3 regions of the Gordonia sp. WA4-43 genome follow, and region 3 is predicted to be linked to each of the others. Evidence: predicted binding sites of a transcription regulator. Region 3 holds the regulator's gene; each other region holds the start of a gene.
What was found. The regulator LexA, encoded in region 3, represses DNA repair genes until DNA is damaged. The targets are predictions, from matches to a motif close to CGAACANNTGTTCG.

Region 1 (3,743 bases), 270 kb from region 3:
CACCGACACCCTGGCCGGCGCAAGCAGATTCGCCGGCGGTGCGGGCCGGCACGGGGAGGGCGTGGGCAGCTAGACGATCCGAAGAATGCGGAACGTCTCGACGCGCCAAGCTACTCACCAGCCGCCGCAGACACTGAGGTATGAGGAGCGATAGCCGCCGGGCCGAGCAAGCGACGAAGGAGCACGTCGAGGTCGGCGAGCTACGACGGGTCCTCTTGCGTAGCAGCGCAGTCAGTTGCGTGCGAGGAGCTCGGCTAGGAATGCTTCGACGAGGGAGGGTTGGAGCTGTCGTTGGCCGGGTCGGGTTGGTCTCACGTCGATGACGTGGCTGGTTCTCGACCATGAGCGACGCGCGTCGTCGTGGTGCCGGTTGTTCGGGCGCGCGTGATCACCGGACCGCGTTGGTGGTCCGTGGATCTGTTCGCGCACGGTGTTCAGGTGTTGTGTGAATCGCCGGGGTATGTCGGGTCGGCGGTTGAGGCGTTCGGGGTTGGGTGGTGCGCCGGGTTCGGCGTTGAGTCGCCAGAGGCAGCGGCCTTCGTCGGGTCCGGACCGGGCGATGCGGGTGGTGTACTGCCCGGGTTGGTCACCGACCATGCGGTTATGACGGGGACAGGCTGGGGCGAGGTCGTCGATGTCGGTGAGACCACCCTTGGCCCAGTCCTTCTGGGCGTGATGAAGCTCGACGTGGGTGGCGGGCTGATCACACCCGGGCGTCGAGCACACCTCGCCGTCGGGGCGGGCGAAGGAGACGAGGCGTTGTTCGCGGGTGGCGAGTCGTTTCCCGCGCCCGAAGTGCAGCGGGACGGCGGTGGCGTTTTTGAAGATCGCCAACCACGGTTGGACCTCACCGGCCATCGCGATCAGGTCCGGGATGGGCAGCACGGTGCCGGTGGCGGTGGTCGCGAGTCCGGCTTCGCGGATGAGGTCGTTGAGGTCGGCTTTGACGATCAGTTGCACGGGCAATCCGCGGTGCGACTTTCCAAGGGTCCCGTCGGCGAAACCTGCGGCCAGGGCGGCGTCGAGCGCGTCGTGATTGATCTGCGCGGGAGTACGGCTGTCACGGTCGGCTGCGGTGGTCAGGGCGTCGGGGTCAGCGGTCCCGGCGGGTCCGGACGGTGAGTGGGGGTCGTCGGGGTTGTTGAGTCCGGGTTTACCCCAGACCGCGAACATCATCGTCAACCGGGCGGCGAGTTCGGGGGTGAGGGTGCCCGAGATCTTGGCGGTGCCATCGGCGCGTTGCCGACCGATCCACAGGTTGCGGCGTCGTTTCTGGTCGGTGTCATCAGCCAATGTGCCGTCGGGATCGAGGTGTGCCAGCAGCCGGGCACCGAGTTGGGTGATGTCGGCGGGTGTGTGGTCGGTGGCGATCTCGGCCATCTGTCGCTCGGCCGCGACTTTCACGTCGTGGTCGATTCCGTGGGGAATCTGGTCGAGGACATCGAGGGCGGCCTGCACGTGCGCGGAACCGACCGCTCCTGCGGCGAAAGCCTCAGCCAGGGTCGGGTTTTCGGGTTCCAGTATGTCGCCGCCGAGGCTGGTGCGGGTCGCGGTGGCGTCCATTTGCTTACGGCGTCGCATCGGGTTCGACACTCGTAGCCGGTGGGTCATGTACTGCATGAGTGTTCGGCACCCGGCTTTGCGGGGCAGGTCGCGGGCCTCGACCTGATCGATCTGCCGGTCACCGGCAACAGTCAACCGTGCGATCGCTTTCTCGGTATCGGCTGCCACTTCGGCCAACTCGGCATCGGTGCACGGCCCCAGGTTGACCGTCTGCAACTCGTCCACGATGCGGTGGAGGTCGGCAATCAACTCGACGGCACGCGGCTGCGGCGTCGCTGATCCGTCAGACATGGCCACCCCCCAAGTACCGTAGCTGCGAATGTACGTTCGAGTTTACACCACAGCCGGCATCTCGCAACCCGAAAGTTTCTGTTGTGCAACGGTATTCGTCGGGACAACTTGTCGGTGCTGTGTGGTAGATGGGGGGCGCCTGTTTGCGTTGTCCTCGAATTATGTTGTTACGAGTCCTCTCTCGACAGCGGATGTGCGCGGGGAGGCCAGAGACCGCTCAGACGTCCAGCACTTCGGTCAACTGCGGGACGATCTGCTTCTTGCGCGAGACGACGCCTTTGCCGAAGGCATGGCCGTCCGCCACGGTGACCCCGAGTGCCTGTTCGACCGCCGAGGCGGGTTCGCCGACCACCAGCAGATCCGAGTCGGCCTTGATCACATCGGTGATGAGCAGGAGGTAGAGGTCGTAGCCGGCTGCCTCCTTCTCGGCGGCCATCGCCGTCAGGAACTCGTCGCGGCGTGCGAGCACCTCGGCGGAGTCGACCGTGGTGATCTGCGAGACCCGCACCGTCTTCGGCCCCATTTCGAAGCTCTTGGAGTCCCGTCCGATGATCGCCGACACCGGCTCGTCGCCGAGCGCGGTCCCGGCCCGTAGAAGCGCGTCGCCGTACTCGTCGACGTCGACGCCCGCGATCGCGGCGAGCTCCGCGGCGGCGGCACGGTCAGCGTCGGTGCAGGTGGGGGAGTTGAACAACAGGGTGTCGGAGATGATCGCCGACAGCATGATGCCCGCCTCTGGGCGCGGGATCTCGACCCCGTTCTCCGCATACATCCGGGTGAGGATCGTGCAGGTGCATCCGACCGGTTCGACGCGCATGTACAGCGGCGCAGCCGTCTCGAAATTGGCGATCCGATGGTGGTCGATGACTTTCAGGACGGTCACGTCGGTGATGTCGGCGACGCTCTGCTGGCGCTCGTTGTGGTCGACGAGCATGACCTCCGCCGGCGCGGCCGTTTCGATGACGCGCGGTGCGTCGAGTCCGAAATGGTCCAAGGCGAAGGCGGTTTCGAGACTCGGCCGGCCCAGGGCGACGGCCTCGACATCGCTGCCCAGCGCGGCTTCGAGGTGGGCGAGGCCGATCGCAGCCCCGATGGCATCGGTGTCGGGGTTGCGGTGTCCGAACACCAGGATCTTCGACATGGGACCTCGGCTTTCTCCTCGGCGGTGCGCGTGGGCCCAGACTACGACGATCCCGGCGCCTCGCGGTCTCGTTCCCGGTGGGCATGATCCTCACCGGGTCGGCGCCTGCCCCGGGGTCGGCGTTCTACATTGGCTCCATGTCCACGACCGGGCGTCGATGCGTCATCCTGGTCGTCTGCTGTCTGAGCATGTTCCTCGTCGGCCTCGACATCTCCGCGGTCAACGTGGCGCTGCCGTCGATCGGTGCCGATCTCGACGCCACGCCGTCTCAGCTCCAGTGGGTGGTCGACTCGTACACGCTGGTCGTCGCGAGCCTGCTCATCCTCGGCGGCACCACCGGCGACCGGCTTGGTCGCAGACGCATCTTCGGGGTCGGCCTCGCGATTTTCGGAACCGGGTCGGTGCTCTGCGCGGTGTCGCCGACACCGGAGGTGCTCATCACGGCCCGGGCCGTCCAGGCGGTCGGTGGCTCGATGCTGAACCCGGTGGCCCTGTCGATCGTGACCACTGTGTTCACCGAGCCGAAGGCGCGTGCGCGGGCGATCGGGTTGTGGGGAAGTGCATTCGGGGCGAGTCTGGCCTTCGGCCCGGTCGTCGGTGGTGCGCTGGTCTCCGGCCTGGGCTGGCAGGCGATCTTCGTGCTCAATGTCCCGGTGTGCGTGCTCGCCCTCGTTCTCAGCCGGCGGTACGTCCCCGAGTCGAGGGCGCCACAGCCTCGACGGGCCGATGTGGTGGGTCAGCTGTTGAT
Region 2 (3,743 bases), 1.5 Mb from region 3:
AACACTTCGCGCACCACTGGATCTCGGCGAACCCACGCTACGACCTGCTGAACGAGCAGATCTTCGCCGCCCGCGGCGAGGACCTCGAGATCGACATCACCGGTGTCCCGCTGACCGATGGGCACCACACCGAGCACCTGCGCACCTCGACCGATTCGATCCTGCCCGAGGCGGCCTGCACCTCACTACAGCTGCACCTGCGGGTCGCGCCGGAAGACTTCGCTTCGCACTGGAATGCGGCACAGGCCATCGCCGGGGTGCAGGTCGCCCTGGCCGGGAACTCGCCGTTCCTCGCCGAGACCGCGTTGTGGCACGAGAGCCGCATCCCGGTCTTCGAGCAGGCCACCGACACCCGGCCGCTGGAGCTGAAGAACCAGGGTGTCCGGCCGCGAGTGTGGTTCGGGGAGCGATGGATCAACACGATCTTCGACCTCTTCGAGGAGAACACGCGCTACTTCCCCGCACTCCTTCCCGTCTGCACCGACACCGACCCGCTCGCCGAACTCGACGACGGACGCATCCCGACCCTCGACGAACTGCGTCTGCACAACGGGACCGTGTACCGCTGGAACCGTCCGGTCTACGACATCCACGAGGGACAGGCCCACCTGCGCGTCGAGAACCGCGTGCTGCCCGCCGGTCCCACGGTCGTCGACACGATGGCCAACGCCGCGTTCTACTACGGCGTCGTCCGGGGCCTCGTCGAATCCGATCGGCCGCTGTGGTCGCGGATGTCGTTCAACGCCGCCGCCGAGAACCTGCAGTCCGGCGCCCGAACCGGCATGGAATCGCAGCTCTACTGGCCCGACGTCGGCTGGGTGCGGCCCGACGAACTCGTCCTGCGCCGGCTGCTCGTGCTCGCCGAGGACGGACTGCAGAGGTTCGGCGTCTCCGACAAGGCCCGCAAGCGCTACCTGTCGGTCATCGAGGGCCGGTGCATCTCCCGCCAGACGGGATCGGTCTGGCAACGCCAGGCGGTCGCGGCCCGCGAACGCGCGGGCGAGAGCCGGACACAGGCGCTGCACGGGATGCTCCGCGACTACGTCACCCAGATGCACGAGGGCGAGCCGGTGCACACCTGGGAGGTCTGACACCCGCCTCGGCGCTCGTCGACGGACCTGCTTTAATGGAAACAATTTCCATTAAGGAGGCTCCGTTGAAGGTCCGTGCATCCATCCGGTCGTTGAAGAACCAACCCGGTTCACAAGTGGTCAAGCGCAAGGGGCGCATCTACGTGATCAACAAGGGCAACCCCAGATTCAAGGCGCGCCAGGGCTGATCGCCGTCGGCGGCGTCTCTCGACGCCGCCGACTACCTCGAATCCACGATCGTCGGTTTCGTCGACACCGCGCTCGCCGCCCAGAACGCAGTCGTCGCCGCCGAATCCCTGGAATTCGGAACGGTGTTCGTCGGGTCGATCCGCAACCACCCACTGGCGGTGGCCGACGAACTCGGCCTACCCGACCATGCGGTCGCGACCTTCGGCCCGGCGATCGGACGACCCGATCCGACCGAGCCCGCGGGCATCAAACCCCTCCTGCCCCAAGCGGCGGTTCTCCAGCACGAGACCTACGACGCCGAGTCTGCGGACTCCCACGTCGAGGCCTACGACGAGGTCCTGTCCGGTTACAACCGTCGGTATGGTCTCGAGGGAGACTGGAGCACAAGGGTTCTCGCTCGTCTCGCCCATGCCGAGTCGTTACACGGCCGGGAGCGACTGCGTGCGCAGCTCGACGCACGCGGGCTGCCGTCGTGGTGATCGTGTTCGCTTGACCCAACCGACAACCCTCATCGCCCCGCCGAATCCTACCGGTCGCCACCGACAAGCTCCCGCAACACTATGAATCTGATTCACATTGTCGGGCAATTGTTTTCGTGGCCAGACCTGCCGAACTCGTGTACACTCGAACGTACGTACATTCGCAGCACCGGCTCTCGGGGGGAGGTGACCGTCATGCCCAGCACCACACCACTCGCCGACCACGGCGCGCCCGCGTCCCGCGCGGCCGAACTCGTCGCCGAACTACACGCGAACCTCGACGAACTACAGACCGTCGACTTGTCCTCCTGCACCGACGAAGAACTGATTGACGTCGCCTCTGCCACCGAACGCGCCATCGCGCGTCTGACCGTCGCCGGTGACCGGCAGATCGATCAGGCCGTGGCCCGCGACCTGCCCCGCAAGGCCGGCTGCCGCACCCTCATGCAGTTCATGACGCACCGGCTACGAGTGTCGAACCCGATGCGCCGCCGTAAGCAGATGGACGCCACCACCCACCGGACCAGCCTCGGCGGCGAGGTACTCCCACCCGAATACCCCTGCCTCGCCGAAGCTTTCGCACAAGGCGCGGTCGGCACCGCGCACGTGCAGGCCACCCTCGACGTCCTCGACCGCATCCCCGGCACCATCGACCACGATGTACAGGTCGCCGCCGAACGACAGATGGCCGAAATCGCCGAAGCCCACACCCCCGCCGACATCACCCAACTCGGCGCCCGCCTGCTCGCCCACCTCGACCCCGACGGCACACTGTCCGACGACACCGACCAGAAACGACGCCGCGGCCTGTGGATCGGCCGGCAACGCGCCGACGGCACCGCCAAAATCTCCGGCACCCTCACCCCCGCACTCGCCGCCCGGCTCACCATGATGTTCGCCGTCTGGGGCAAACCCGGACTCAACAACCCCGACGACCCGGCCTCGCCCAGCGGGCCGGCCGGCACCGCCGACCCCGACGCCCTGACCGCCGCAGCCGACCGCGACGGACGCACCCTCGCACAGACCAATCACGACGCCCTCGACGCCGCACTCGCCGCCGGCTTCGCCGACGGAACACTCGGCACCTCGCACCGAGGCCTGCCCGTCCAACTGATCATCAAAGCCGACCTCTCCGACCTGATCCGCGAAGCCGGACTCGCGACCACCGCCACCGGCACCCTGCTGCCCATCCGGGACCTGATCGCGATGGCCGGCGAGGTCCAGCCATGGTTGGCGATCTTCAAAGACGCCACCACCGTCCCCCTGCACTTCGGGCGCGCCAAACGTCTGGCCACCCGCGAACAACGCCTCGTCTCCTTCGCCCGCCCCGCCGGGGAAGTGTGCTCGGCACCCGGCTGCGACCAGCCCGCCACCCACATCGAGCTTCATCACGCCGAACGAGACTGGGCCAAAGGCGGTCTCACCGACATCGACGACCTCGCCCCAGCCTGCCCGCGACACAACCGCATGGTCGGCGACCAGCCCGGCCAATACACAACCCGCATCGCCCGATCCGGACCCGACGAAGGCCGCTGCGCCTGGCGACTCAACGCCGAACCCGGCGCGCCACCCAACCCCGAACACATCAACCGCCGACCCGACATACCCAAGCGGTTGCAGGCCCACCTGGAACAGGTTCGGCGAGAGATCCACGGACGCACCACGTCCGGCGATGAGCCACGCCCACATCACGCGCGCCGATCATGGTTGAAAACCAGCCACGTCATCGACGTCCGACCACCCCGACCCGGACCACGCACACCCCGGCCGTCCCTCGTCGAAGCACACCTCATGGAGTTACTCGCCAGTCGATGACTCTCGCCTGTCGGATCACATCGCCCGCCGTCGTCGAGTGCGGCTACTTCTGCACGAAGAGCCCCCGCCCGGAGATGAGCGGCAGGTCGAGCGCGGTGACCAGTCCGGGTTTCGCATCGACCACCGCCGCAACGGAATTGACCAGACGCATGGCGGTGACGATCATCCC
Region 3 (3,743 bases):
CTCGCTGGCCGTCGCAGCTCTCGAACGGATGGCCCCGCTGAGGGCGGCGATCGACCGGCACGCCGGTTCGCTGGCTGCCGACGACGTCGCCGAACAGGTCGCCCACCTCGTGTTCGACGGATTCGTGGCGGCCACCGCGCGACGCCACCTGGAGAATCTGCCGCGCTATCTCGACGGCGCGCAAGCACGTCTGGAGGCACTACCCGCGTCCGCAGCACGCGACCAGGCCGGGGTGGCCGCCGTCGATCGCGTCGTCGAACGGTGGGCCCAGCGCCTCGAACAGGTACCCGAGCACCGGCGGGCGGTGGTCGACGACGAAGCGCAGTGGCTCGTCGAGGAGTTGCGCGTGGGGCTGTTCGCCCAGCGTCTCGGTACCGCGTTCCCGGTGTCGGAGAAACGGGTCCTACGAGCTCTGGACCGGCTCGGCTGACACGGGTTCGGCGAGCGCGCTCCCGGAACCCGATGCCGCCTTCAGGTCGTCGATCTCACGCTGGAAGTCCTCCACCGAGTCGAACGACCGGTACACCGAGGCGAAGCGCAGATACGCCACCTCGTCGAGATCGCGGAGCGGGCCCAGGATGGCGAGTCCGACCTCGTTGCTGGGGATCTCGGCCGATCCACTGGCGCGCACCGTGTCCTCGACCTGCTGGGCGAGTTGCGCGAGCGCGTCCTCGGCGACGTGGCGGCCCTGACAGGCTCGCCGCACGCCGCGCATGACCTTCTCCCGGCTGAATGGTTCGGTCACGCCGTTGCGTTTGACCACCGCGAGCACGGCGCTCTCCACGGTCGAGAACCGGCGACCGCACTCCACACAGGAGCGACGGCGGCGGATGGCCTGCCCTTCATCTGCGACACGCGAGTCGATGACCTTGGTGTCGTCGTTCTTGCAGAAGGGGCAGCGCATCGTGTCCTCACGCAGGTCGCGGGACGCTGGAACGCACCCGAAGCGTGCGCCCCGCCGCTTGTCGGCCGGCCCCTGTGACATCGAGGATACCGCCCAGCCTCAGCGGTACCGGGGGGTGAGCAGGGGCTGGCCCACCTGCAGCGCGCTCGACCCCAGATCGTTCATCGCGACGATCTCGTCGATCACGACCTCGCGCGGCATCTCGGGTGCCACCCGGCCGGCGATCGAGCTGAGCGAGTCCCCCGAGCGCACGTGGACGACCTCGGCACTCACGGCGGACGGGGTCAGCGAGTCCGAGTAGTTCTGGCCCACGACACCGAACACCCACACGACGAACGCCAGCCCGACGCCGGCGAGGAGCGCGACCGCGGTGCGGCGGCGGCGACGGAACACCGCCGCGTCGGGTCCGACCGGGCCACGCCCGCGCACCCCGACCGGAGAGCCACAGTGGGTGCCGCCGACCCGCGGGGTCACCGGCGACGCACCCCGCGGTCGGGTGCCGGCCGGCCGGTTGTCTACCGGGCGGCCGCCGTCGGACAGCGGGGCGCGCGTCCGGACCCCATCGGCGCGGTCGGTGGGGGGCCGGACAGCGTCGGGACGGTCGGTGCGGACGGGAGCGACGAGAGTGGCGGTGCGCATGGTGCCCTCCGGTGTTCGGGTGTCTGGGATCGTGCGGGGTGTGACGGTCGGTGTTCGAACATCGATCAGATGTTCGATGCACTGATGTTCGAATTTGTAGCACGACGTCCCGACAAAGTCTCGCGACACATCGAACAAATGTTTGAGGTGCCGGTCGCACTCGGCTAGGCTCGGACCCGGTGCAAGCCATCTACCAGCACGTTCCGAAGACGAGAGGAACCGAACATGAGTGACACCGGCGATAGGCGCGGCCGAGCGCGGGGCGCCGACGACGAGGCCCCGTTCGACGCCGCCGCCGCCGAGGCCTCACTCACCCCGCGACAGGCCGGGGTCCTGGAGGTGATCCGCCGCTCGGTGCGCGAGCGCGGTTATCCGCCGACCATCCGGGAGATCGGCGACGAGGTCGGCCTGGCCTCGACGTCGTCGGTGGCCCATCAGTTGCGGACGCTGGAACGCAAGGGGCTGCTCAAGCGCGACGCGAACCGTCCCCGTGCGGTCAACATCGCCCCGAGTGACACCCCGTCGCCGGACACCCCGTCGGCCGGTCAGCTGCCCGAGCCGACCTTCGTGCCGGTTCTCGGCCGAATCGCGGCCGGCGGTCCGATCCTGGCCGAGGAGGCCGTCGAGGACGTCTTCCCGCTGCCCCGTGAGCTGGTCGGCGAGGGATCTCTCTTCCTGTTGCGCGTCGTCGGCGAGTCGATGATCGACGCCGCGATCTGCGACGGCGACTGGGTCGTGGTCCGGCAGCAGAACGTCGCCGACAACGGCGACATCGTCGCGGCCATGATCGACGGCGAGGCCACCGTGAAGACCTTCAAGCGTCAGGGCCCCAACGTCTGGCTCATGCCGCACAACGAACTGTTCGATCCGATCCCGGGCAACGATGCCGTCATCCTCGGCAAGGTCGTCACCGTGATGCGGCGAGTCTGACCTCTCCACCGACCGAACCGTCGAGCACCGCCGCGGCAGCCTCGCGCGCCGCGGCGGGATCCGAGGTGGCCAGGGCAGCCTCGGCGGCGGCCCGGCAGTCCGGTGCGGACACCTCGCCGAGCCGGGCCCCCACGGCCGCGGCAGCAGCCGGCGCGCTGGACAGCGAGGTGACCCCGAGACCGACGAGCACGCAGGCGAGGTTCGGATCGGCGGCGGCCTCGCCGCACACCCCGACCGGCTTTCCCTGACGTGCACCCGCTGCCGCGACACCCGCGATGAGGCTCAACACGGCCGGTTGCCACGGGTCGGTCAGTCCGGCGAGATCGGCCGACATCCGGTCGGCCGCCATCGTGTACTGGGTCAGATCGTTGGTGCCGATGGATACGAAGTCCACCTCGGCGAGGACGGCTTCGGCCAGGATCGCCGCCGCGGGCACCTCGATCATCACCCCGGCGACCAGACCACGGCCGCGGACCTCGGCGGCGAAGGTGCGCGCCTCCGCCGGCGAGGCGATCATCGGCGCCATGACCCACGGCGCGACGGCCGACCCCGACGCGGCCTGCGCGATCGCGTCGAGCTGATGCGCGCGGATCTCGGGGTGCGCCAGCGCGATCCGATCGCCCCGCACGCCGAGCGCTGGGTTCGATTCGTCGGGATGGGTCACGAACCGGAGCGGTTTGTCGGACCCGGCGTCGAGGGTGCGGATGACCACCTTCTGCCCGTCGAACGCATCGAGCACCTCCCGGTAGATCGCGGCCTGCTCGTCCACCGACGGTTCGTCGGCACGCTCGAGGAACGCGAGTTCGGTGCGGAAGAGCCCGACGCCCTCGACGGGGTACCCGGCCGCGGCGCGTGCCGACGATCCGTCGGCGACGTTGGCGAGCACCGCCACGGCCACCCCGTCGGCGGTCTGCCCCGGACCGGTCCAGCCGGCGACGAGTGCGGCATGCCGCCGATCCTCGTCGACGCGAGCCCGGGCCGCCTCCGCATCGGGCTCCACCTCGATTCGCCCGGTGCTGCCGTCGACGAGAATGGTTGTGCCGGGCTCGATCTCGTCCAGGTCGGCCACCGCCACCACGCACGGGATCCCCAGCTGGCGCGCGATGATCGCGGTGTGGCTGGTCGGTCCGCCGAGGCGGGTGACGAGGGCGATGGTGCTCGTGGGGTCGAGGCCCGCGGTGTCGGCGGGCGCGAGGTCGTCGGCGAGCAGGACCGACGGCACCTCCGGAGTGGGCACACCAGGTTCGGGTAGGCCGAGCAGTTCGGCGAG

Region 1: a site for LexA is predicted at 1,880-1,893, ahead of LEL84_RS02730 (HNH endonuclease signature motif containing protein). Genes of this name have one in related genera too.
Region 2: a site for LexA is predicted at 1,910-1,923, ahead of LEL84_RS19470 (HNH endonuclease signature motif containing protein). Genes of this name have one in related genera too.

What each region holds. Positions count from the first base shown of each region.
Region 1 covers NZ_CP084736.1:579,587-583,329, forward strand. The annotation lists gene LEL84_RS02725 (crotonase/enoyl-CoA hydratase family protein) at 1-73, shown strand, start outside; gene LEL84_RS02730 (HNH endonuclease signature motif containing protein) at 232-1,854, opposite strand; gene LEL84_RS02735 (manganese-dependent inorganic pyrophosphatase) at 2,072-2,995, opposite strand; gene LEL84_RS02740 (MFS transporter) at 3,133-3,743, shown strand, end outside.
Region 2 covers NZ_CP084736.1:4,287,534-4,291,276, reverse strand. The annotation lists gene LEL84_RS19485 (hypothetical protein) at 1-1,091, shown strand, start outside; gene ykgO (type B 50S ribosomal protein L36) at 1,157-1,279, shown strand; gene LEL84_RS19475 (nitroreductase family protein) at 1,328-1,759, shown strand; gene LEL84_RS19470 (HNH endonuclease signature motif containing protein) at 1,955-3,574, shown strand; gene LEL84_RS19465 (diacylglycerol kinase) at 3,618-3,743, opposite strand, start outside.
Region 3 covers NZ_CP084736.1:311,648-315,390, reverse strand. The annotation lists gene hrpA (ATP-dependent RNA helicase HrpA) at 1-430, shown strand, start outside; gene nrdR (transcriptional regulator NrdR) at 404-904, opposite strand; gene LEL84_RS01465 (LysM peptidoglycan-binding domain-containing protein) at 1,004-1,543, opposite strand; gene lexA (transcriptional repressor LexA) at 1,769-2,473, shown strand; gene LEL84_RS01455 (phosphoenolpyruvate--protein phosphotransferase) at 2,451-3,743, opposite strand, start outside.